Regions from separate parts of the Eubacterium sp. AM05-23 genome, predicted to be linked through region 1. Evidence: riboswitches for the same ligand, from Rfam matches in the RefSeq annotation. Region 1 holds a riboswitch; each other region holds the start of a gene.
What was found. A riboswitch is a leader RNA that binds a small molecule or an ion and turns the genes downstream of it on or off. The one in region 1 is predicted to bind cobalamin.

Region 1 (5,756 bases):
GCAGCCTTTGCGCTAGGCGCTCTTGGGATGAAAAACCAGATGTGGCTTCCGTTGGTATTGGTAGTGTATTTTGTGAATGGAAATCTTTTTTACGACAGAAACTCTGGTTGGGAGAAAAGCTCTGTGGTTATGCCGGTATCACGAAAAAACATCGTTCAGAGTAAATACCTGCTCTTTGCGGTTACAGGGATGATCGGTTTGGTTTATGGCGTTGTTTTAACACGCGTTATCTGTACTGTTTTTGGATATCCGCTGGTACGTTTTGAGATGACAGGTTATGCACTTTCAAGTGCTGTTCTGGCGCTCTGTATCGGTGCAGTTGATCTGCCCGTCTGCCTGATTCCCATAAAACTGGTAAGAAAAAAGCTGTTGTTTGTTACGCTGCTTGCTGCCGGGGCGGCTGGGCTAATACTGCTGCTCATGGTGCCTGGCTGGCTTCACAATATTCATCCCATTGTATATTTTGCAGTTTTGAGTATGCTTGCAGGGGCAGTGTACTTTTGTTCGTACGTTACGGTATGCCGACGTTACACAACGATGGATTTATGAAAGAGAGGAAGTGCAGAAAATGCTTGGTTTGATGATAAAGGATATGCATGTCATCGTTAAATATCGTCTGACCTATATGCTGTTGGTTTCAGCGGTTTTGGTTTTGCTGCTCACCGCTTTTGGCGCTGGAAATAATTGTGCGATTGTCGGGCTTGTGTTCTCAAGCGTCGAGGGAACCATTGGGTTTGACCGCTCCTCAGAGTGGGAGAAATTTGCGATTACTCTGCCTGTGAGCAGAATGCAGGTGGTGTTGTCAAAATACCTGTTGTCGGTTATGCTGATGCTCATTGGCATGGTCTTAGGCCTCTTTGTCACGGTCCTATTCAATGCGGTGTTGCACCTGAACCTTACGCTGGGCGATTTAATGGCAGATGTTGTCACAGCGGTGCCGATAATGCTGATGCTTAACGCGATGGTCATAATGTTCAACATGAGGACCTCCCGCTTCACAGTTCTGGCCGTGTTGGTTGGCGTGGCACTTTTTTGGGGACTGCTCGGCGTGTTTGGATATTATTTTAAGTTTTCCGCTACAGCAGTTTTTAATGCACTGCTGCTGGCTTCAATTGTCCTATATGGGGTATCCTTTTTTCTGGCATGTCTGCTATACCGAAGAAAAGACCTGTGAAAGGAAATGGAGCGGGCGTGGCTGTTGTGGGATGTGAAGAAAAAATGAACCATGGATCTGCCGATGGTTCGTGCCGTCAAGGTATACTGGTAGGGTGAGTCGTACAGGTGGCAGTGCGGGCAGTAGTGTGGCATTCATAAACAAAACGAAACAATACTAGAAGAAATAAAATAGCAAAACAGGATAAATCTTTATAAAGTTGAAGAACCAAGCGATCTGTGTTATAATCAAAAAAATTAAATAAGAGATGAATCTATAAGGAAAACGGTTAGAATCCGTTACAGCCCCCGCTACTGTAAATGCGAACAAAGTTCTCATAACCACTGTCCATTGGGTATGGATGGGAAGGGAGAATGGAGGAAGATGCATGAGTCAGGATACTTAAAAAAGGTCTGCACTTCGGAGGGAAGTGGAGCGAGTATTGAATAATATGTTTATATTGTTATCAATCCGACCTTTCTTAGTATATTGAGAAAGGCCGGATTTTTTGTTTTTTTATAATGGAGAAATCGGAGGGGAGAAGTATGAACAAAAAAGTTAAAAGGTACATCATGCCGATATCGATTATCGGATGTGTCGTTCTTATTTATTTCTGTACAATTATCGGAATTACAGCCATCCCTTTTGGCGATGCCAACAGGATTCTTTTGCATGAAATTTTGCATTTACCGGTCAACATGGAGGGCATTGCACAGGGAAATATTGCCATTATCTGGAACGTACGTCTGCCGAGAGTTCTTTTAGGATTTTTAACAGGAGGTGCACTTGCGGTATGCGGTGCCGCCTATCAGGGGATTTTCAAAAATCCTATGGCCGATCCGTTTATTTTGGGGGTATCATCCGGGGCAGCTCTGGGCGCTTCCATTGGAATTATTATGAACTTTTCTGCCAGTATTCTGGGGCTAAACGGCACTGCACTGCTGGCTTTTATTGGGGCTTTTTTAACGATTTTTTTGGTATACAGCATCTCAAAGGTAGGGCGCAAGGTTCCGGTTGCGTCACTGCTGCTGAGTGGTATTGCAGTGGGCCAGTCTTTGAGTGCGTTTATGTCTCTGCTGATGATTTTTAATGTTCAGAGCATGAACCAGATTATGTTTTGGACCATGGGAAGCCTGAATGGAAAAGGCTGGAATCAGGTTTTGATCGTACTGCCTTACGTGATCGTGGGACTGCTGATTTTATTTACATCATTAAGGGAGCTGGATATTATGCTGCTAGGTGAGGATACAGCCACGCAGCTTGGGGTAAATACCGAGGCGCTCAAGAAAAAGGTGCTTGTTTCCTCCTCCATTATCACAGCTGCGGTTGTCTCTGTGACTGGAATTATCGGCTTTGTGGGGCTGGTTGTGCCTCATGTGGTCCGGATGCTCACGGGTCCTAAACACCGCATTCTGGTTCCTTTTTCTCTGGTATTCGGCGGTACCTTTCTTATTATCTGTGATACGCTGGCCCGAACTGTGTCTTCTCAGGAGATACCGGTGGGGATTATAACCGCCGCCTTCGGTGGACCGTTTTTCATTTATCTGCTGCGGAAGTCTAAGAAGGGAGGCACCTGAGATGAGTAATCCGGCGATTCTGAGTTTTAAGGGTGTGCATACCGGTTATCCGGGAAAAGAGATTATTAAAGGGTTTACCGCAGATATCTACCAAGGCGATTTTGTAGGACTGATCGGTTCAAATGGAACTGGAAAATCAACCCTTTTAAAATGTTTATCAGGGCTGCTGCCGACCACAGAGGGGAACATTACCATTGAGGGAAAGAACAACGCAGGCCTGAAGCAGAGGGAACGTTCTCAGCTTATTGCAGTGGTTCCGCAGTCTTTCAGTATTGAATACGACTTTTCTGTGGAAGAGATCGTACTCATGGGAAGAAATCCTTATCTGAGCTATCGGGATAAAGAGAGTTCAAAAGACTATGACATTGTTGAAAAAGCAATGCTCATGACTAAGACTCTGCAGTTTAAGCGCCGCTTGTTTAACGAACTCAGCGGCGGCGAAAAGCAGCGGGTAATTCTGGCCAGGGCCATCGCCCAGGAGCCGGATATTCTGCTGTTGGATGAGCCCACTTCCGCTTTGGATATTCACCATCAGATAGAGGTTATGGAGTTGATTAAGGAGCTGAACACCCAAAAAGGGATGACGGTTGTCGCTGTACTGCACGACCTTAATCTTGCCGCCCGTTTTTGTGAACGGCTGATTATGATTCAGGGAGGACGCGTGGTGGCGGATGGTACGCCGGCAGAGGTGATTGTCCAAGATAATCTTAAAAAATTGTATGATATGAAGATGTTTATCTGGAATAACCGGATTTTTGAAAAGCCGGAGGTCATCCCCGTAAGGGTTCTCAAAACAAAACAGGTTGAGCATCCTCTGCACATCCACGTGATCTGTGGCGGCAATTCTGCTTCGCGGATCATTGAGGAACTGGATGATGAGGGACACAGGCTGACGGTTGGGGTCATGAATGAGGGGAGTGACGACTGGCTGGTCTGCAGGGCTTTAGGCCTAGAGATGATTGAGGAGCGCCCTTTTACAACCATTTCAATCGAAAAGCAAAAAGAAAATCTGGAGCTGATGCGCACTGCTGATGTTATTCTGATTGCGGACGTGCCCTTCGGATATGGCAACATCAACAATTTACAGGGGCTTGAGACATTGCGGGGCGAAATCTATCTGCATACAGGCTGCCTGAAGCGTGATTTTACAGATGGTTTATTAGAAAAATATATTGGGATCATTAAAAAGGATAAAACCATTCACGAAATAGGCGACTACGATGAATTATTAGAACTTCTGAGATAGTGTTCTGCTTTATTTAGGGAATGTGTGAAACAGATTTTATCGTTGGATTTTATTTTCGATATGGTTTATGATTAATTTAAAAGATGCAGGAAGGCAGAGTCATGAGAGAAATCGCCGTTTATGGAAAGGGTGGGATTGGCAAATCAACCATTTCCGCCAATTTGTCAGTTGCTTTTGCAAAAAAGGGAAAAAGCGTTTTGCAGGTGGGGTGTGATCCTAAACATGATTCTACCCGCCTGCTTCTGCACGGGCAGGAAAATACGACGGTGCTGGATTACCTCAAGGATACAGCGCCGGATAAATGCCGGCCGGAGGACATTATCACCGAAGGATTCAGCGGTATTCACTGTGTGGAGGCCGGCGGACCAGAGCCCGGAGTGGGCTGTGCGGGGCGTGGTATTTTGACTACCTTTGAGCTCCTTGACCGTTTAGGTGTGCGCGGCGCCGCCTATGACTTCATCCTGTACGACGTGCTGGGCGATGTGGTGTGCGGCGGTTTTGCTGTACCCATGCGAAGAGAGTATGCGGATCAGGTATACATTGTCACCTCGGGCGAATTTATGTCGGTTTATGCGGCCAACAACATTCTGAGAGGGCTCCAGAATTACGATTTTGAAAAGCACCGGGCCGGAGGAATCATTTTCAATTCCAGAAATGTGGAGGGCGAATACGAGCGTGTCGAGCGTTTTGCAAAGGCGGTGGGGCTCCCTGTTTTGGCCAAAATACCCAGAAGCGGTCTTTTTGCAGAAAGTGAACAGGAGGGTTGCTGCCTGATGGAGCGCTATCCGGAATCGGAGATCGGCGGGCAGTTTGAGGGTCTGGCAGAATATATTGCCGGCAACACAACGCTCTATCCCGCGGCTCCCCTGACAGACGAGGAGCTTGAACGGGTGGTGCTGGAGCGGGAAAAACCACGCCCGGTGAAAGCAGCCCCAAAACTCCAGTTTGAAAAAGGCGAAGCACCTGTCCGACAGCAGTTCTTTTCAAAAAATCTCATTGAGCGGGAACCCCTGCACGGCTGTGCCTTCAGCGGTGCTATGGGCATTGCAGTTATGGTTGCAGACAGCGTCTGCCTGGCCCATGGTCCCAAAAGCTGCGCCCATATCACCTATCAGAGCATTACCTCCATTGGGCGGAAGACACTGCTGGAGCGCGGAACCGTTTTGCCTATGCAGGTGGCGCCGCCCATTGTTTCATCTGAAATGAATGAGGGCATTATGGTTTTTGGCGGGATTGAAACCCTGAAAAGAAAGGTAGCGGCGCTGCTGGCCCAGAAGCCAAAAGTTATCTTTATACTCACGACCTGCCCCAGCGGCATTATCGGGGAGGATGTTGATATTATAAGGAAAATGGAAACACCGGACACCCGCATCGTCCTCATAAAGACAGAGGGCAATATCACAGGCGACTACCTTCAGGGGATCATAGAAGCCTATGTCAGCATTGGGAGAAGCCTGATTGATCCAAATGTAAAGACCGAACCGGATACAGTGAATTTTATTGCGGAGAAGATGGTGGCTTATGTAACGCCGGAAAACTACCAGACGATTAAAACGCTGCTGAAGGCTCTGGGTATTAAGATCAATTGCCGGTTCCTTTATGAGACAACGCCCGAGGCCATTGAAAATTTCATGAAGGCCGGCCTTAATTTACTGGCCTACAACGATTATATGGGGCGGACCATCCGTGATTTTTTGACTTCAGAATACGATGCGGTATTTTTGGATAAGCCTTTCCCGGTAGGTATGGAGGAGACAAAGGACTGGCTGAATCAGGTTGC
Region 2 (5,756 bases), on a different contig from region 1:
CCAGCTGCTCGGCCATGGTGTTCAGGGAGTCGACCAGATCGCCGATTTTATCGTCCCGCAGCATGGTAAGCTTTGTCTTATAATCGCCCCGGGCAATCTTTCTGGCGAAAATGGTCACCTCGTCCAGGGGTCTTGTCTCGTTGCTTAAAAGGAAGGCAAAAATCACAATGGCGATAAGGATACTGGCCAGGGCCACAAAGATCAGGTTGTTGATAATGCTGTAGCTCACATCCTCCATGACGTCGAGGGGCACCGCGATCCTGACAATATGGGTTATCTGCCCATCCTGATAGTATGGCGCTGCCAGGTAGAGCATGTTCTTCATGATGGTGTCAGAGTAGCGCACCGAGGTGGTGGGCGTCCCCTTCATGGCGCCCTGAACCTCGGGCCGGCTCAGGTGGTTATCCAGGGAGCCAATGCCGCTCAGGGACTCAAACAGGACGTTCCCCTCCACATCGATGATGTTAATGCGCTGGTTGGTGCTGGTGGCGTAGTGCTCCAGACCGGAGACGTCGCCCGTCCGGATGTAGCCGGGCATCAAATCCTCAACAATATACTCGCTGTTGCTTTTCAGGTTTCTCTCAGTGGATTCATAGTAGGCGTTTTTGAAGATCACATAGGAGAAAACGCCCGAAAAGGCTGTGACCAGCACGATCAGGATGGAAAAGACAATGGTGATGCGCTTTTTCATTGACCGCTTTCCAGATTTTCCACCAGGCGGTAGCCCACGCCGCGCACAGTCTCAATGTATTTTTCCTGGTCGTCCTCAATCTTTTTCCGCAGGTAGCGGATGTGGACATCCACTGTCCGGGTCTCGCCATAATACTCATAGCCCCAGATTTCATCCAGCAGCTGATCCCGGGTCAGCACCTTGTTCTTATTGTTGGCCAGATACAGAAGCAGCTCGTACTCCTTCAGGGTCAGCGACAGTTTCTTACCGTTTTTATACACCTCGAAAGAGCCTGGCAGAATGCGCAGGCTGCCCACTGCGATCTCCTCCGCGTCTGAGCTTTTGATCATCTCTGTCCGCCGCAGCACAGCCTTCACCCGGGCATAGAGCTCCTTCACGCTGAAGGGCTTGGTCATATAATCGTCCGCGCCCATCTCCAGACCAAGGACTTTGTCGAACTCCTCGCTCTTGGCGGTGAGCATAATGACTGGAATATAAGACAGGTTCTTATCCGCCCGCACCTCGCGGCAGATGGTGAGCCCGTCCTTGCCCGGCAGCATTAAATCCAGAATGATCAGATCCGGCCGGATATCCACGATTTTCTCAACCGCGCCGGCCCCCTCATGGACCCCTGCCACCTCAAAGCCCTGGGCTTCCAGATTGAATTTAATCAGCTCATATATATTAAGTTCATCTTCTATAATCAGGATTTTTTTCATTTTCGCTCCAATCTTCACTCACTTTTAACATAATCCGTAACATAATATGATTATAGCATATGTTGTGTTAAAGGCATGTAAAATCTGGATTAAATTTAGTTTATTAAAAAATGAGCGGCTGCCGCACTAAAAAGAGGCAGACTGCCGCCCGCAGATACCAAAGGCGCGATGCCGCTTTTAAGTCAATGGATTGTACAAAAAAGCTGTCCGAAGATTAAAACAACGGTCGGGTCGATTTCACAAACGACTTCTGAAAGTTGTCGTTTGTGCATAAGAGAGACCGTTTTTAATCCGCGGACAGCGCCAAGCTGCATCCAGCTTTCGCAATCCTTTGACCTTCCCCCAGCTTACCCGTCACTCCCCAAGCTCCCGGAAATGCTGTCCGTGAATCCCGATATGCCCAATCCCCAAAATCACCACAAACACGACCATCCAGAAAACCCTTCCGTAGATCCCCAAAAGCAAAAACGAAAACACCGGCAGCGTTGCCCCCGCCAAGGGCACACCGCAAAACCCCGAGTAAAAATCCTTAAGCTTCCGCCCGCTCCTAAAATACCGGACCCAGTAGCCCTCATACAGCAGCATCAGCGCAAAGGACAGTGCCAGCCACAGGCTCCAGGGCGTCAGGGGGCGGAGGTTAAAGTCTGTAAAGATCAGGGCACAGCAGCTCACCCCCACCTGCCCGATGCGCTCGCACCACAGCAGCAGCTTATTCTCATTTCCAAAATCATAGCCCTCGGGCTGATTTCGTGTCCAGATCAGGTTGGGGATAAACAGCATCAGCAGATACAGCGCGCCGATGTATGAAAATCCAAAATGGCCCATTTTTTGCCTCCTTCGTTTTTATGAATAGCGTCACCGCACAGTTAACACTGATATTATATCACCTTTGGATTAAAACTTTTACATTTTATCTTGACACCCGGAGCAAATGTGATATGATAATAAAAAAGCATAAAACATTTCAGGTGCTGCATGGCAGATAATAGGGAACTAAGTGAGATTCTTAGACGGGCCCGCCGCTGTAAGTGGATTGCCCGGCTCATCACCACTGTCCGAAAGGATGGGAAGGGAGCCAGGCGTGAATCCTCAGTCAGAAAACCTGCCTGAAGTGTGTCGACGGTCTTCATCTGAGCGATAAAGGCCTGTGGGAATGATGGAAAGTTCGCACCTTAGATTAAGGTCGGGCTTTTTTTGTTTGAAAAAATAAGGAGATACCGAATGAAAGCAGTTGTTTTAACAGGCCCCGGCGAGCTGGAAATGACCGAACGCGCCATTCCGTCCTGCGGTGACCACGAAGTCCTCGTCCAGGTCAAGGCCTGCAATTTATGTAAAACCGATCTCAAATGCCTGACCATGGGCCAGCGCGACCTGGTGTACCCGCGTGTGCTGGGCCACGAAATCTCCGGCGTTATCGCCGAGGTGGGCGCTGCGGTCACAGGCTACCAGAAAGGGCAGCGGGTGCACGTGCATCCGGGCATTGCCTGCGGCGGGTGTGCCTACTGCGAAGAAGGCGATGACAACCTCTGCGACCATATGCGCATCATGGGCTTTAACTATGACGGCGGCTTCCAGGAATACCTGATCGTCCCCGAGGAGGGCGTCCGCGGCCAGATTATCAACATCATTGAAAATGACACCCTGAGCTTTGAGGAAATTTCCTTTATCGAGCCCCTCTCCTGCTGCGTCAACGTCCAGGAAAAACTGAAGCTCGCGCCCTCGGATACCCTGCTGATCATCGGCGCAGGACGGATGGGCATCCTCAACCTGCGTGTGGCAAAGGCCCTTGGGGTACAGAAGGTCTTCCTGGTCGAGACCAACCCCGAACGGGCAGCGCGGGCGTTAAAGCTGGGCTTTGACGCCGTCTTTGAAAGCTACGAGGCCGTCGAAAAGGCCCTGCCGGCCCTGACAGAGGGCAAGGGCGTGGACGCGGCCATCCCCTGCTGCGCGGCTCCGGAGGCCATGAATCTGGCCCTGCGTGCGCTGAAAAAGCGGGGACGCTTCGGCCATTTCAGCGGCATTATCCCAGACGGCGCCACCCAGCCGGAAATCAATACCCTTCATTACAAGGAGCAGATCATGGCCGGCGCCTACGGGTGCGGCATCGCGCACAGCCGCCGGGCCAAGGCGCTGCTGGAGAGCGGCAGCCTGGTCGTAAAAGACCTGATTACAGAGCGCATTCCGCTCGAGGAGCTGGCGCACGGCCTTGAGCGTGTGCGGCAGCTCGAAACCCTTTCAACCATCGTTGTTTTTGATTAACACACCCTATGGAGGAATCGAATAATGGAAGCAGTTACAATGAAAGAATACGGCCAGGTGATCACCGGCCTCATCAACCGTGAAAATCTGACCAAGGAAGAATCTAAGGAAATGTTTATGGAAATCCTGGGCGACCGCCAGACGCCCATGCAGCAGGGCGCTTTTCTGGCCGCCCTCAGCGCCAAGGGCCCGACTGCCGCCGAGGTGGCCGGCAGCTTTGAGGCCATCTACGAAATCGACACCTGCAAGGTCACGCCCCAGACCGCTGTGCCCGTGGTGGAAAACTGCGGCACTGGCATGGATACCTTTAAGACCTTTAACATCAGCACCGTCGCCGGCATCATCGCCGCCGCGGACGGCGTCCCCATGGCCAAGCACGGCTCCCGGGCGCTGACCTCAGTCTGCGGCACCATCGACGCGGTGGAAGCCCTGGGCGTAGATGTGGACTGCAGTGTGGACGTGGTAAAGGCCAGCATCGAAACTGCGGGCATCGGCATCTTTAACGGCATGAGCCCAGAGGTTCACCCCACAGCTCTCGGACGGGTACTGTCACAGATTTCCTTTGGCAGCGTTTTAAACATCTCCGCCTCCCTGGCAAACCCTGCCCTGCCAAAATATGCGGTCCGCGGCGTCTACTCTCTGGACATGCTGGAATTTGTCCCGGACATCATGCACGAAATCGGCTATGAGCACGCTCTGGTCGTCTATGGCGAAGCCGGCAGCGGCTGTATCGACGAGGCGTCCACCGTCGGCCCCACCCATGTGGCTGAGCTCATGCCCGACGGCACTGTAAAGCGCAGTACCCTGACGCCGGAAAACCTGGGGATCAAGCCCGGCTGTCTGGATGAACTGGCCCCCTGGGACTCTGTGGACGCCGCCGCCCAGGGCATTGTCCGTATCCTGAAGGGCGCCTCCACCCCCACCCGCGCCAACATCGTCTGTCTGAACAGCGCGCTGATCCTCTACGTTGCCGGAAAGGCCGACAGCATTCAGGAGGGCTATATGCGCAGTCACGAGCTCATCGCAAGCGGCAAAGCCTACAAGGCCCTGGAAAAATGGGTTGCCACCCAGAACCGCAATCCCCAGGCCGGCCTTGCAAAACTGAAAGCCGTTGCCCAGGCTGCCGAGGTGTAAAATGAACCTTTACGCCTTTAAATCCGACAATGGCTACCTGAAAATAGCCCAAGACGGCTCCTACACCCTGGTCGGCATCAATAAAGCCAGTGTCTATGACGACAGCCGGCTGGACAGCCTGAAGGACCAGCTGACCGCCCTGAAGCCCGAGCTCAAAAACCTGAGGATCATTAAACTGGTGCTTGAGGAAGAGGATTATTTTTGGGCGTAAAAAAAGGACCGCATAAGCGGTCCTGCTTTCGCTTTGCATCCTGCGATCAACTTTTTCCAGTCGTCAATGATGTGACGAAACGGCACCTCATCTCTGCCTGGACCTTATGCGTCGTTTCGACGGGTCTGCTCTTTTGAAGTGTTGAGAATTTTTACATAAGATACCATTCTCCATTCACATTGCCTCACACTTTATCTCTGCACCGCATGATCGGCTTTTTCGACAACCTTCTCCCCGTCTCTCCCTCTGCGGGCTTCCAAAGCCCCTTTTGTGAGAAACAGCCCGCCATAGGCGGCAAGCATAAGCGCCGAACAGTAAGCGCCTTCCCAGAGAATAACGGGATGATCTGAAACTAAGCTCCATTTTGTCAGGAAAAACCATCCTAGTGAGAGGGCCAGACAAAGCGTTCCTGACTTGAGGCTGTCTGCCTTTTGAGGTATTTCAGCCGCACCAGGCACCGCCGTCAGCGACGCCACGATTCCGAACAGAAGAAAACGGACAAAATAAAGCGCTACATAAACTTGCTGCCCAACTTCATCTGGAATCTGGAGCGCCTTATACCCCAGCTGCCCAAGGGGGAATAAAAGCAGCAGAAATACCCCACAGGTAATCCATTCAAATTTTCTTCCACTCTTACCGCTCGTTTTAGGCGTGGATGTCACTCCCAAAAACAGCAGCAATCCCGCAATGGCAAAAAACCAGTTCTCATAGATTCTAATTGAAATCTCCTGTGCATAGAGCCAGTCCATCACACTACGCGGAA
Region 3 (5,756 bases), on a different contig from region 1:
AACTGTGAAATGCTCAGTAAAATCCAGTTCCCGGACAAATTGGTTGAGATTCAGGAGGGCGCTTTTATCCGCTGCAAGAGCTTGAAAAATCTTGAGCTGCCAAGAGGGCTGCGACACATTTTGGATGAAACCTTTATCGACTTAGCCATAGAGACATTAAATATTCCGCCAAATATCGAGAGTATTGGCATAAAATCCTTTTTCAGATGCCGGCATCTGACGCATGTGACCATTCCCGAAAATATTACATACATTGATGACTGGGTATTTCATGGCTGTAACCGGCTCAAGACCATCAAGATCCTTCATGATCCGGAGTTCATGGGAGAATGGCTGACTAACCGGAGCACCACGTTTCAGTGTATAAAGGGCTCAAAGGTGGATGAATACTGTGATCAGTTCGGTTATGAAAGAGAGTATGTTGAAGAATAATTAAAAAGCCATCTGCTGAGAGCATTCATTGCCTGAGAACAGGGAGGAATCGAGATGAAAAAGATTCGGTCGAGCACAATATGGTTAATGATATTGCTGTTTTTATTAGCGTTCACGGTTGGGCAAAGTCCGGAAGACTATGTAGGCACCTGGTACAGCGATCAGAACCCGGATTTGCCCTTGGTCATTGCAGAGGATGGTACCTATACCTCCGACGAATTGACAGACGGAACGTGGGAGGGACCGGAAAATTATAGCATACGGCTTAGAGGCAAGGAGCAGGACTATACCATGGAACATGCCAAAACAAGCTTTAGCAATGACGACTGGTCTTTTAGCGGCGATGCTTTGCGGTGCAGCAAAATAGATACCTGGTATTTCAGAATAAAGGAGACTGCAGAGCAATCTTATGATCTACGCCACCCGACCAAAGCAGTGGCTGCTGCAAAATGGATAAGAGGCTTCTGGACGACGCGGGAAAACGCACGCGAAACCTTTCATTTCAGAGAAGATAGTTCCTTTATTCTTATCTATAATGATGAACAAGGAAATCCGGAGACAGTTGGCGGCATCTACAACATTTTAGAAGGTGAGTCCCTTAACATTGAAAGAACTGAGTGGAACTTGAATCTTCAGCTAATGCCGGATACCGAAGCACCGCTTTCTGAACGGGCTATGGCTCTGACAGAAAGCGGAAACTGGCATATCAGCAAGCAAGATGACACATTGACCCTTACGAAAATGGGCGGAGTGTTAGGAGATGAAGTGACCTTTTACCAAAGTATCGCTAAAAATTAAAATGTTACCCTTCCTGAAAATTAAGATTTTCAGGATGACCGGGAAGGTGTTCAGACTGGCTTGGAACGGTCAGTGGGACGCTTGGATCAACCACCTCAAACTGGAGCTGGTCAATCCAGAGCGTACCGCTGCCGCAAAGCAGCGCGCCGATTGCAATGGAAGTGCTTTCCAGGGGAACATCGAGCACACAGGTATAACGGCACCAGCTGGATGTGCCATTAACCGGTCGATTATGCATGTTATCAAAGGCAGCGGTGCCTAAGGGGGTGTCTATTCTCAGCCAAAGCCCCGCATAGCCGTCCACAGAAAGTGTTTTTAAATAGCCGGAAAGGCGAACGCGTTTTCCAATATAATATCTGGCGCTGAAAAGCTGGGCGATGGCACAAAAATCACCAGCATTTATCTTTTCAGTGCCCGAGTTTAGGCGCGCTGACTGGGTCCCGGCGTTAAAGATCCTGTCATCGGACATCAGCTGGTATTTTTCCGGGGCACTGCCTGTGAGGGTCCACGCTTCAAAAGGGTTTGTTTCGCTCATAATTTTGTATCCTTTCGTTAAATCTTTCATCAGGAGGCGGTATTTTCCTGGTGGTAATCCATAAATTTTTTTAAATGAACGTGTAAACGCTTCCTGAGATTCAAAACAAAGCTCAAAGGCAATTCTTAAAATAGGGTAGTCGGTATGTCTTAACAGGGATGCGGCACTTGCCAGTCTGCGCCTGCGGATGTAATCCGATGGCGTTGTATCTGTTTCCCTGTGAAAGGAACGTAAAAAATAGTATTTTGAATACCCAAAATGTCGGGCTAGCACATCGAGCGTGAGGTCTTCATTCAGGTGCATTTCAATGTAAGTAAAAACAGCGTTTAGTTCCATAGGATTCCTCCTTGATTTTTATTATACGCTATTTACAGAGAAAAGTTTGATTTTTGTTGCCGTTTTTTAAAATATTGTCCGTTATGAAGAACGAAGGAGAGGTAAAAACATGGATAAGAAAAAAGATAAAGGCATGCGTTATATTATTTTGGCCATGGCATTGCTGGCGCTTTCTATCAATCTCTTCAGCATCTGGCTCCAGCGAAACGGGAGCCACTTCCTGGCCCCTGAACAGCTCAGCGGTATCGCTTATACCTTTGGCATTATACAGGTCTGTGGGCTGTTGGTGATGATTGCCGCTTTTGCTTATTATATTCTGTCAACCTATAAAGGATACTACGATTTAAAAAAAGTGAAAAATTATCTGATAATCGCCACTGGACTTGGCTGCGCAGTCGTTTTGATCCAGTGCTTTGTACCGCTCTACAGTCCGTACCGGGCATTTTTTACCTTTGTCAAAACAGTTGGATGGATTGGTATTCTGATCTCACTTTTGCAGGTTTTTTCAAACAGTAAGATCAGGAAATAAAGATTAAAATTTTAAAAATGGAATGGAGTCTGTGCCATGAAAAGAAGAGTGGATAACCATATTAAACTGATGTTATTTTTTATCGGCTATTTTGTATTAAAAGGAATCGACACTTACCTTTACAGCGGATCGCAAACTGAGGTGATCAATTGGCTTCATACTTTTTTATTCTGGGGCAGAGTCGCTTTGTTTTTAAGCCTTTTTGCCTGGCTCACATTTATTTGCTTTGAGTATAAACGTGATAAGTATAATCTTAAAAATGTACGTATCTACCTTATTATTTTGGTAACCGCGTTGCTCGTCGCTGTTATGCTGTATTTTCTTGCTCGTCCAGCCTTATATCTGAATAAGCCTGCATTAGCCATAACAGTGCTGTGTTGGATGACAGTAATCGCCATGCTGGTATGTTTAATTTTTAAAACGAAAAAAGAAGAATAGTCAATCAGACGTTCAATAGATAAAAAAGTCTTCCTATTTATATAGGGGGATAATTTAAAAAAATAAAACACGCTGTTTAGGCGTGTTTTATTTTTTGTATTCTTGTCAGTACTATAGCTCAGCTTCTTCTTTCCCCAGTTTCTTGCGTTCCACCATTCGGCCCATAAAGAAAGCCAGAATACCAACGCCGATACCAGTCTGAAGGCAGAAAATCAGAGATTCAACTTCGCCAGGCAGTTCCCCGTTGATCAGCGTTTCAAGAACAGGAGTAAACCAGGGTTCATATTCACCTCCCTGAATTTCCTCGATCATGGTGCTGCCCGCATCGTCAGAACCGCCAAATTCAGCGCCCTGAAGGGCAAAAAGCGGTACAACCACCAATAAAGCAACAATAACAAGAAGAATGATAACCGTTTTTTTATTTTTGCTCATTTTACACTTCCTCCGATGCTAAGAAGCCAATGGACTTGAGTTCCGGGCTTGCGTAGGTTTCCAATGCGATAACGATAATAACCGTTAAAATCCCTTCGATAATGGCAAGCGGCAGCTGCGTGGGAGCAAAAACCCCCAGGAATTTAACAGCAGAAGCTGCCACGCCGCCCTGCTCGGACGGGTAAGCCATCGCCAGTTGAATGCTGGTAACACAGTAGGTAAATAAATCCCCAAGAGCAGCGGCCAGGAAAATGCCGACCTTGCGGTTAACCTTGATCTTCTGACAGAGCTTATAAATTCCAAAAGATACAAACGGACCGGCAATTGCCATTGAAAAAGTGTTAGCGCCAAGGGTAGTCAAACCACCGTGAGCCAGCAGAATGGCCTGGAATAATAATACAATAATGCCTAAAATACTAACCGCACTTGGTTCAAATAAAATCGCGCCAAGCCCCGTACCTGTCATGTGTGAACAGCTGCCCGTTACAGATGGAATCTTCAGTGAAGAAATAACGAAAATGAATGCGCCGGCCATGGCCAGAAGTGTAATGGATCTTCTGTTGCCCGTCAGGGTTTTTTTGATCGAGAAAAAACCAGCAGCTAAAAAGGGCAGACAGATAACTCCCCAGGCAATGCAGTACCCCACAGGAAGATAACCTTCCATAATGTGCATTGCGTTTGCGGCGGGTACAATCCCAAATACAAGCGCCCAGGCGCCAAGCAGTGTGACAAACCTTCTTTGATTCTTTGTCATTTTTACCTCCTCGATAAATGAATTTTTACATTGGCTGTGATTCAATAAACTAAAAAAGTATAAAAAAACCGCTTACCGGGCAGATAAGCGGTGAAAGTACGAAATAAAATAAAATCCTGTGATTTCGTCCAAACACTTAGTTATCTCCTCGTAACCAAATGTAATACAGTTTTAATGATCAGCATCCTGACTTGACATACGTCTTACAGTGGCGGGACCGTTTGGGATTTTCACCCAATTCTGCTTAAACCATCGATTATGATGGAAATCATTAAAAATGTGCCGGAGAACCGACTACATTTCTAATTATAGCACCCTTTTTTGTAATGTCAATAGCGTAAAGTTGAATTTTTAGAAAAAATATTAGATATAGATATACACATGCCCCCTATATGTATATTACCTGTGCGCTGCGATAAATATAAGGTAAAAAATATGAATATCCTTAAAAGCTTTTTGATTATTTGACAAAATCGTAAAAATGGACTACAATAGGTTCTGTTGTTGGATTTTATAGCTTCAAAAGTATAAAAAATGCATTTGAATAAATATAGAAACTATAGGTATAGAAAAAGCATGATATCTATAAAATTGAAATAAAATCATTTTAATGAAGGTGCAATTAGTTATAGTTATATAGCGGCGTTTTTCGTACGATAAATGAACTTATTTTAAATGGAGAATTTTGGAGGTAAAAATGAGTGAGAGTGCAAAAAGGATAGAGGCCTTTTCAAAAAAGAATCTGCCAAAGGCAACAGTGAAGTACGCTGACATTCCTGAAGGTGTTGAGCGGATCAGCGTCAATGCGTTTAAAAATCTGACCAAGTTGCAAAGAGTTAAAGTAGCCGGTTCTGTTAAGGAAATATGCGGTCATGCCTTTGAAGGATGCACCATGCTTTCGTCCATCAACCTGCCTTCCGGCCTCAAGCTTTTGGGAGAAGCCGCTTTTATGGAATGCCGAAGAATACAGGCTCTTGTGATTCCAGAGGGAGTAAAGGCCATAAAAGACCGCACCTTCAAATTTTGCCGTGGGCTGGAAAGGATAGAACTGCCAAAACAACTTACCAAAATTGGAGAAAACGCCTTTTACAACTGCGATAAACTCACACATATTGAGATTCCCACTGCCATCGAAAAGCTACCCTTCAGGACCTTCTACATGTGTAAAAGCTTAGAATCCATCCGATTTTCAGAAAACTTAAAATATATCGGCAAGGAAGCCTTTGTAAACTGCAGCTTTCAGCAGCTTGATCTGCCAGTGGGTTTGGAGGTGATCGACGAATCCGGATTTCTAAAATGTAAAAAGCTGACAGCCCTCAAGATACCAGAAACAGTAAAAGTTATTGGTAAATGGGCCTTTCACGGATGTCCCAATTTAAAGGATGTCGAGATAAAACACGATCCCGAAGAAGTGGGCGAGTGGCTCTTTAACCGGAACGACGTGACGGTGCATTGCTATGAGGGATCTAGGATAGACCGCTATTGCAAGATATACGATTATA
Region 4 (5,756 bases), on a different contig from region 1:
CGTAAGGTAAAACAGTAATTACCTGGTCCCATCCCTTACCGTTCAGACTCCCCATGGTCCAGAACATAATCTGATTCATGCTCTGAACATTGAAAATCATGAGCAGGGACATAAAAGCCGTCAGCGACTGGCTCACGGCAATCCCGCTCAGCAGCAGGGACGCAACCGGCACTTTTCTCCCGACCTTTGAAATGTTATACACTAAAAAGATCGCCAGAAAGGCGCCTACAAAGGCTAGAACAGCGGTCCCATTTAATCCCAGGAAACCTGCTGAAAAGTGCATGACAATTCCAATGGACGCGCCCAGCGCCGCACCGGAAGACACCCCCAGAATAAAAGGATCTGCCATGGGGTTCTTGAAAATCCCCTGATAGGCCGCGCCGCAGACTGCCAGCGCTCCGCCTGTCAGAAAGCCTAAAATGACTCTCGGCAGCCGTACATTCCAGATAATCGCAATATTACCGGCCGATATTCCCTCCATGTTAACAGGAAGGTGCAGCACCTCGTGCAGTAAAATCCTGTTAGCGTCGCCAAAGGGAATGGAGGTAATGCCTACGATGGTGCATAAATAAATTAAGATCAGGCACCCTACAATGGATAAGGGCATCGCGTATCTTTTCATCTTTGTTTTCATCCGACCTCTTCCTTAACCGTCTGTTTAAAACCTCCGCTGGGGGCAAAAGCCCCCCCTGCGGAGAAATCTTTCTACTTAAACTGATCCGGATAAACGGCTGTAGCCAGCAGCTCCAGCCCATCGACAATACGCGGTCCGGGGCGCTGGATCAGGTCGCTGTCCGGAGAGAGCATTTCGTAATAGACAATGGCGTCGTTCTTGACAGCATTGACCTGGTCAAAGCCCGGCACCTTTTTGATCTCGTCCGGTGTGGTAAAGAAGGACACATAGACGTCCGGGTTCTTTGCGATAATCTGTTCAACGCTCAGCTGCGGCCAGTCTGTGCCGGCGTCTGAGGCAATGTTTTTGGCGTTAATATCCTTAAGCATATTGCCCAGCAGGGAGTTATCTCCGGCGCTGTAATAACCGCCAATATCGATAAAGACTGATTTCTGCGGATTGGCTGCCGCCGCCTTTTCCTTAATCTCATCATATTTTTTCGTCATGCTGTCGGTGATTTCCTTGGCCTTATCATTGGCGTTAACCACCTTGCCAGTATTAATGATGGTGCTTTCCACCGCGTCCACAGACATTGGTGTGTAAGTAATAACCTTTGCGCCGGTGGCTTCAATCTGACTGCGGACATCATCGCTGATCAGATCACCCGCCAGAACGACATCCGGGGCCAGGGAAATAATCTTTTCCACATTGGGATTATTGTAATCGCCAATCGACGCTACCTGGGCAGCTTCCTCGGGATAATTGCAGTAATCGGTCCGTCCGACCACCTTGTCTCCCACACCCAGGGCAAACAGGATTTCGGTGTTTGCGGGTGACAGAGACACGATCTTTGCGGGTTCCTTTTCGATTTCCACATTATTGCCCAGATCATCGGTAATGGAGATTGGGTAAGCGGTTTCTCCAGTAACCGCGCCGGAAGCTTCTCCACCCTTCTGGCTATTCTGAGCACAGCCTGCCGCGCCAAACAACAGCGCCGCACAGGCCAGAGCCATCAGTAAACTTTTCAATACACTCTTCTTCATTGGTCCCTCCATAAATAAATTTAAAACTGCTTAAAACAAAGAAAACCGACCCCATGAGAGAGGCCGGATTATGATAATATACAATCCTCTACTTCCCTCCGAAGTGATTATATCGCTTTGCTTCAAGTGTCCTGACTCTTGCTTCCTTCTCCATCCTCCCTTCCCATCAGGATACGCCTGACAGTGGTCTATGAGGATCTTGTCTGCAATTACAGTAGCGGGGGCTGTAGCGGATTTCAACCGCTTTCCTCTAACAAAACAGCATCATTAAGTTGTTAATTGAAGTTTAGCACAAATCCCCGAATTGTGCAATTAGAAATTATTGTTCTCCAGATCAAGGCTGTTCCGAACTGCACGGCAGAACTCAAGGGGCTCTCGCTTTTTCCACGCATCGCTTGCGATAACCTCGTAGGAGATAAAATCCACGCCGGTGCTCAGGATCTCAGGCATGACCTCACAGAAGGGGATTTCACCCTCGCCCGGTATCCAGTGCCGGTCAATATGCAGGTCGTTGTCGGACAAATGCAGCGCCTTGATCCGGTCTTTGTAGGTTTTAAGAATCTTACCTCTGCCGCAAGGCAGCATATAGTCATGGGAGCTGTCATAACACATACCAAAATGATCGGCCTGGATGGCATCCAGCAGTCCCTTCAGCAAAAACTGCCGCGACACATTTTCAACGGCGATATCGACGCTGTACTTCTCCCCGGCCTCTGCCAGCTCTGAGAAAAAAGCCAGCCCATTTTCCCATTTATAGGGGCCAAGGTCCAGATCATTAGTGTGTACCACCACAGCTGGAATCTCGAAGGTACGGCAGTCCCGCACAAAGCTGACAAAGGTATCTAAAAGCGCTCTGGTCTGTGCAGGCTCCTTTTCCCAGATGTCGTTATAACCGATAAAGGGCGCGTGAATATTGGTGATTCCAAGCCCCTTGCTCCGCACAATGTCCGGAAATTTTTCTTTCTCCAGATAATAAGGCTCACACTCGTCCTCCCAGGAAATCATCACCTCGTCAAAACCGGCTTCTTTGATCACGTCAATGCGCTCCTCAAAAGGCATGAAGTAGCCAAACCACGAAAACATACTGTATTTCATCGGCTTCCTCTATTCACCCTGAAGCCTGGGTATGCTCAGGTCAAAGGGCGGATATACAACGCCCTTTTCTGTGATGATGGCTGTGACATTCTGATGCGGGGTCACGTCAAAGGCCGGGTTTTCCATGCGCACACCGTCCGGCGCGATCTGCTGTCCTTTGATATGGCTGATCTCTCTTGTGTCCCGTTCCTCAATGACAATATCATCGCCGGACCACATATTAAAATCAATGGTTGAGGTGGGCGCTGCCACATAGAAAGGAATGCCATGGGCTTTTGCCAGAATGGACACGCTGTAGGTTCCGATCTTATTGGCCACGTCGCCATTTCGGGCGATGCGGTCTGCTCCCACCACCACACAGTCGATTTTTCCCTGCTTCATCATCCAGCCGGCCATATTGTCTGTGATCAGTGTGACTGGAATGCCGTCTTTTTGAAGCTCATAGGCGGTGAGACGGGCCCCCTGCAGAAAGGGTCTTGTCTCATCGGCGTAGACGGATATCTCCTTGCCTGCCTCCCAGGCGGCACGCACAACGCCGAGGGCTGTCCCGTAATCCGCTGTGGCGAGGGCTCCTGCATTGCAGTGGGTCAGGATGGTATCCTTACGGTGGATCAGCTCTGCGCCGTAAGCGCCCATATCCCGGCACATCTTAATATCCTCTCTGCAAATGGCGTCTGCTTCGGTTTTCAGGAGCGCTGTGATCTCTGCCACTGTTTTTTCCGAGTTGTTTTTGATCACGCCCTCCATCCGGTCCACTGCCCAGAACAGGTTGACCGCCGTTGGCCGGGTGGCACGAAGCACGTGGCAGACAGTCTCCATTTCCTTTAAAAAGGTCTCCTTCGGTAGCTTTTCAAATTCCAGCGCGCCAAAATAAACGCCGTATCCGGCAGTCACTCCGATGGCCGGCGCCCCGCGGACAATCATATCCACAATGGCGGCGGCAATCTCGCGGTAGTCGGTGTAACTGTGCGTTACCTCCTCGGTTGGCAGCAGAGTCTGGTCAAGCATTTTTAAAGCGCCATTTTCATAATAAACAGGTTTCATCATTCTTCCTTTCTCGCTATCTGAAAAAGCCTCCCTTGGTTAAGAGAGGTCAGGACGTCGGCAAAGTCGGTCATGAGCTGCAAAGAGAAAGCTTGAAGCCCTTTGAGTTAAAAATTGAAAGTTGAAAGTGGAAAGTTATGGAACGTTTTCGCTGACGCAAAAACGACTAGAACAGCAGCCACAGGCCGCATTCAATCAAATCGGCCAACGGCTGATTTGCCCCTGAACTTTCAACTTTCCACTATCCACTTTCCACTTCAAAAGCCTCTTTTTAACGCTTTATCTCTTGCGGACATCCTTTGTCTGCCGTCTGGCCTTCCTTGGTTAAGGGAGGTATCTTTTTTATATGCGTTCAATCATCCTAAAAATCAGTTGTTTCACTCGGTCGTTGTTATCCTCGAGCACACGCACCACATCTTCGGCCTGCACAGGCTTGATATCCGGGCGGCCCTCCAGTCCGGCATCGTAATCTGTGATCAGGGCGATGTTGACAACCGGAATCCCCTTTTCCATGCACAGGTATCCTTCCGGATACTGGGTCATATTGACGACATCCGCTCCCATCATGGCAAACATGCGGCTTTCGGCACGGGTCGAGAACCGCGGGCCGTTGACCACGACAACAGTCCCGCCGTCATGGGTTTTAATCCCCAGCTTTCCGGCTTCCTCAAGGGCAATCTGACGAAGGCCGGGATCGTAAGGATCGGCTGAGCTCAGGTGAACCACATTGGGGGTCTCGTTAAAGGTATCCTTGCGGCCTGATGTCATGTTGATGAACTGGTCGGTGACTACAAAATCCCCCGGTTCGATTTCCGGACGCAGCGAGCCAACGCAGCAGGGTGAAATCAGCGCCCGGATTCCCAGCTGCGCAAAAGCGTCGATGTTGGCCCGGTAGTTGATTTCGGAGGGGTTCAGGGTATGATCTTTGCCGTGTCTTGGCATAAAGGCCACCTTTTTGTCGCCGACAGTCACCAGGCTGATGGCGTCGGAGGTTTTGCCGTAGGGTGTGTCCACCTCAATTTTTTTAACGTCCGGATACAGCTCATAGAGACCGGAACCGCCGATCACGCCGATGTCTGCTTTATAATATAACATTGCTTATCTCCTTGTTCCTTTATATTACTGTAAATCCCAGTGATGACTTGAAATGCTCCAGGGCCCATTTGTGGCCCTCCGCATTAAAGCTCGCCACACGGTTTTCGTGAACCGTGACCGCATAACCCAGATTATAGGCGCTGATGGCTGTGTGCAGCACACAAATGTCTGTGCACACACCGGCCAACTCCAGCTTCCTGATATGGTTCTGCCTGAGCAGAATATCCAGCGCTGTCCCGGCAAAGGCGGAATAGCGGAACTTATCCATGTAGAAAACCTGCCTGTTTTCAAGCGCCTGATAGCCCCGCAGCTTTTCAGCTGTCTTTCCATACACGGCTCTGCCCGGGCTTCCCAAAAGATTATGGGGTGGGAACAGCGCCGTCTCGGGGTGTGTCCCGTCGTTTTCCAGATGCAGGTCGTTCACCACAAAGACCATGCCGCCGCCCTCAAGGGTTTCGCCGACTGCGGCCGCCAGGTTCTCATCAATGGCCTGGGCGGGCGCGCCGGCGGTCAGCTTACCGTCAGGCGCGACAAAATCATAAGTATAATCGATCAGAATGAGTGCCTGATTCATGCTACCACTCCTTCAGCTTAATAATTTTTCTTCCAGCCGCCCTTTTTAAAGCCGTCGTCCTCGTCAAGATTCGTGGCTTTAAAGCCCAGCCATTTGTATTTGGAATCATCTTCCTCTTCAGTGGCTATAGGCTCTTGGGCCGCAGGCTGAGGCTCCGGTTCATTAAATACTGGCGTTTCCTCGGGGATAAAATCGTCTCCGACAACATCCTTGGCGATTTCGATGGCAGCGCTGAGCACATTGGCCACGCTGGAGGCGTCCAGAAGCTCAATTTCTTCCTCGACAGGCTCTG

Region 2: linked by a shared signal. The riboswitch ahead of DW091_RS13705 (alcohol dehydrogenase catalytic domain-containing protein) and the one ahead of DW091_RS19275 (iron chelate uptake ABC transporter family permease subunit) in region 1 are both predicted to bind cobalamin.
Region 3: linked by a shared signal. The riboswitch ahead of DW091_RS19540 (energy-coupling factor ABC transporter permease) and the one ahead of DW091_RS19275 (iron chelate uptake ABC transporter family permease subunit) in region 1 are both predicted to bind cobalamin.
Region 4: linked by a shared signal. The riboswitch ahead of DW091_RS11095 (ABC transporter substrate-binding protein) and the one ahead of DW091_RS19275 (iron chelate uptake ABC transporter family permease subunit) in region 1 are both predicted to bind cobalamin.

The regions. Positions count from the first base shown of each region.
Region 1 covers NZ_QUDF01000021.1:5,162-10,917, forward strand. Annotated here, with positions in the region: gene DW091_RS19265 (ABC-2 transporter permease) at 1-549, shown strand, start outside; gene DW091_RS19270 (ABC-2 transporter permease) at 581-1,174, shown strand; cobalamin riboswitch at 1,396-1,575, shown strand; gene DW091_RS19275 (iron chelate uptake ABC transporter family permease subunit) at 1,699-2,730, shown strand; gene DW091_RS19280 (ABC transporter ATP-binding protein) at 2,732-3,976, shown strand; gene DW091_RS19285 (nitrogenase component 1) at 4,078-5,756, shown strand, end outside.
Region 2 covers NZ_QUDF01000009.1:102,061-107,816, forward strand. Annotated here, with positions in the region: gene DW091_RS13690 (ATP-binding protein) at 1-691, opposite strand, end outside; gene DW091_RS13695 (response regulator transcription factor) at 688-1,389, opposite strand; gene DW091_RS13700 (hypothetical protein) at 1,744-2,214, opposite strand; cobalamin riboswitch at 2,339-2,514, shown strand; gene DW091_RS13705 (alcohol dehydrogenase catalytic domain-containing protein) at 2,611-3,648, shown strand; gene trpD (anthranilate phosphoribosyltransferase) at 3,673-4,782, shown strand; gene DW091_RS13715 (hypothetical protein) at 4,784-4,993, shown strand; gene DW091_RS13720 (hypothetical protein) at 5,185-5,756, opposite strand, start outside.
Region 3 covers NZ_QUDF01000022.1:42,970-48,725, reverse strand. Annotated here, with positions in the region: gene DW091_RS19570 (leucine-rich repeat domain-containing protein) at 1-432, shown strand, start outside; gene DW091_RS19565 (hypothetical protein) at 487-1,230, shown strand; gene DW091_RS19560 (AraC family transcriptional regulator) at 1,235-2,101, opposite strand; gene DW091_RS19555 (hypothetical protein) at 2,211-2,630, shown strand; gene DW091_RS19550 (hypothetical protein) at 2,667-3,068, shown strand; gene DW091_RS19545 (energy-coupling factor ABC transporter substrate-binding protein) at 3,180-3,500, opposite strand; gene DW091_RS19540 (energy-coupling factor ABC transporter permease) at 3,502-4,254, opposite strand; cobalamin riboswitch at 4,413-4,542, opposite strand; gene DW091_RS19535 (leucine-rich repeat domain-containing protein) at 4,952-5,756, shown strand, end outside.
Region 4 covers NZ_QUDF01000007.1:72,520-78,275, reverse strand. Annotated here, with positions in the region: gene DW091_RS11100 (iron ABC transporter permease) at 1-634, opposite strand, end outside; gene DW091_RS11095 (ABC transporter substrate-binding protein) at 706-1,656, opposite strand; cobalamin riboswitch at 1,760-1,935, opposite strand; gene DW091_RS11090 (sugar phosphate isomerase/epimerase) at 1,969-2,751, opposite strand; gene mtnA (S-methyl-5-thioribose-1-phosphate isomerase) at 2,761-3,795, opposite strand; gene DW091_RS11080 (MTAP family purine nucleoside phosphorylase) at 4,138-4,890, opposite strand; gene DW091_RS11075 (isochorismatase family cysteine hydrolase) at 4,910-5,464, opposite strand; gene DW091_RS11070 (DUF2284 domain-containing protein) at 5,482-5,756, opposite strand, start outside.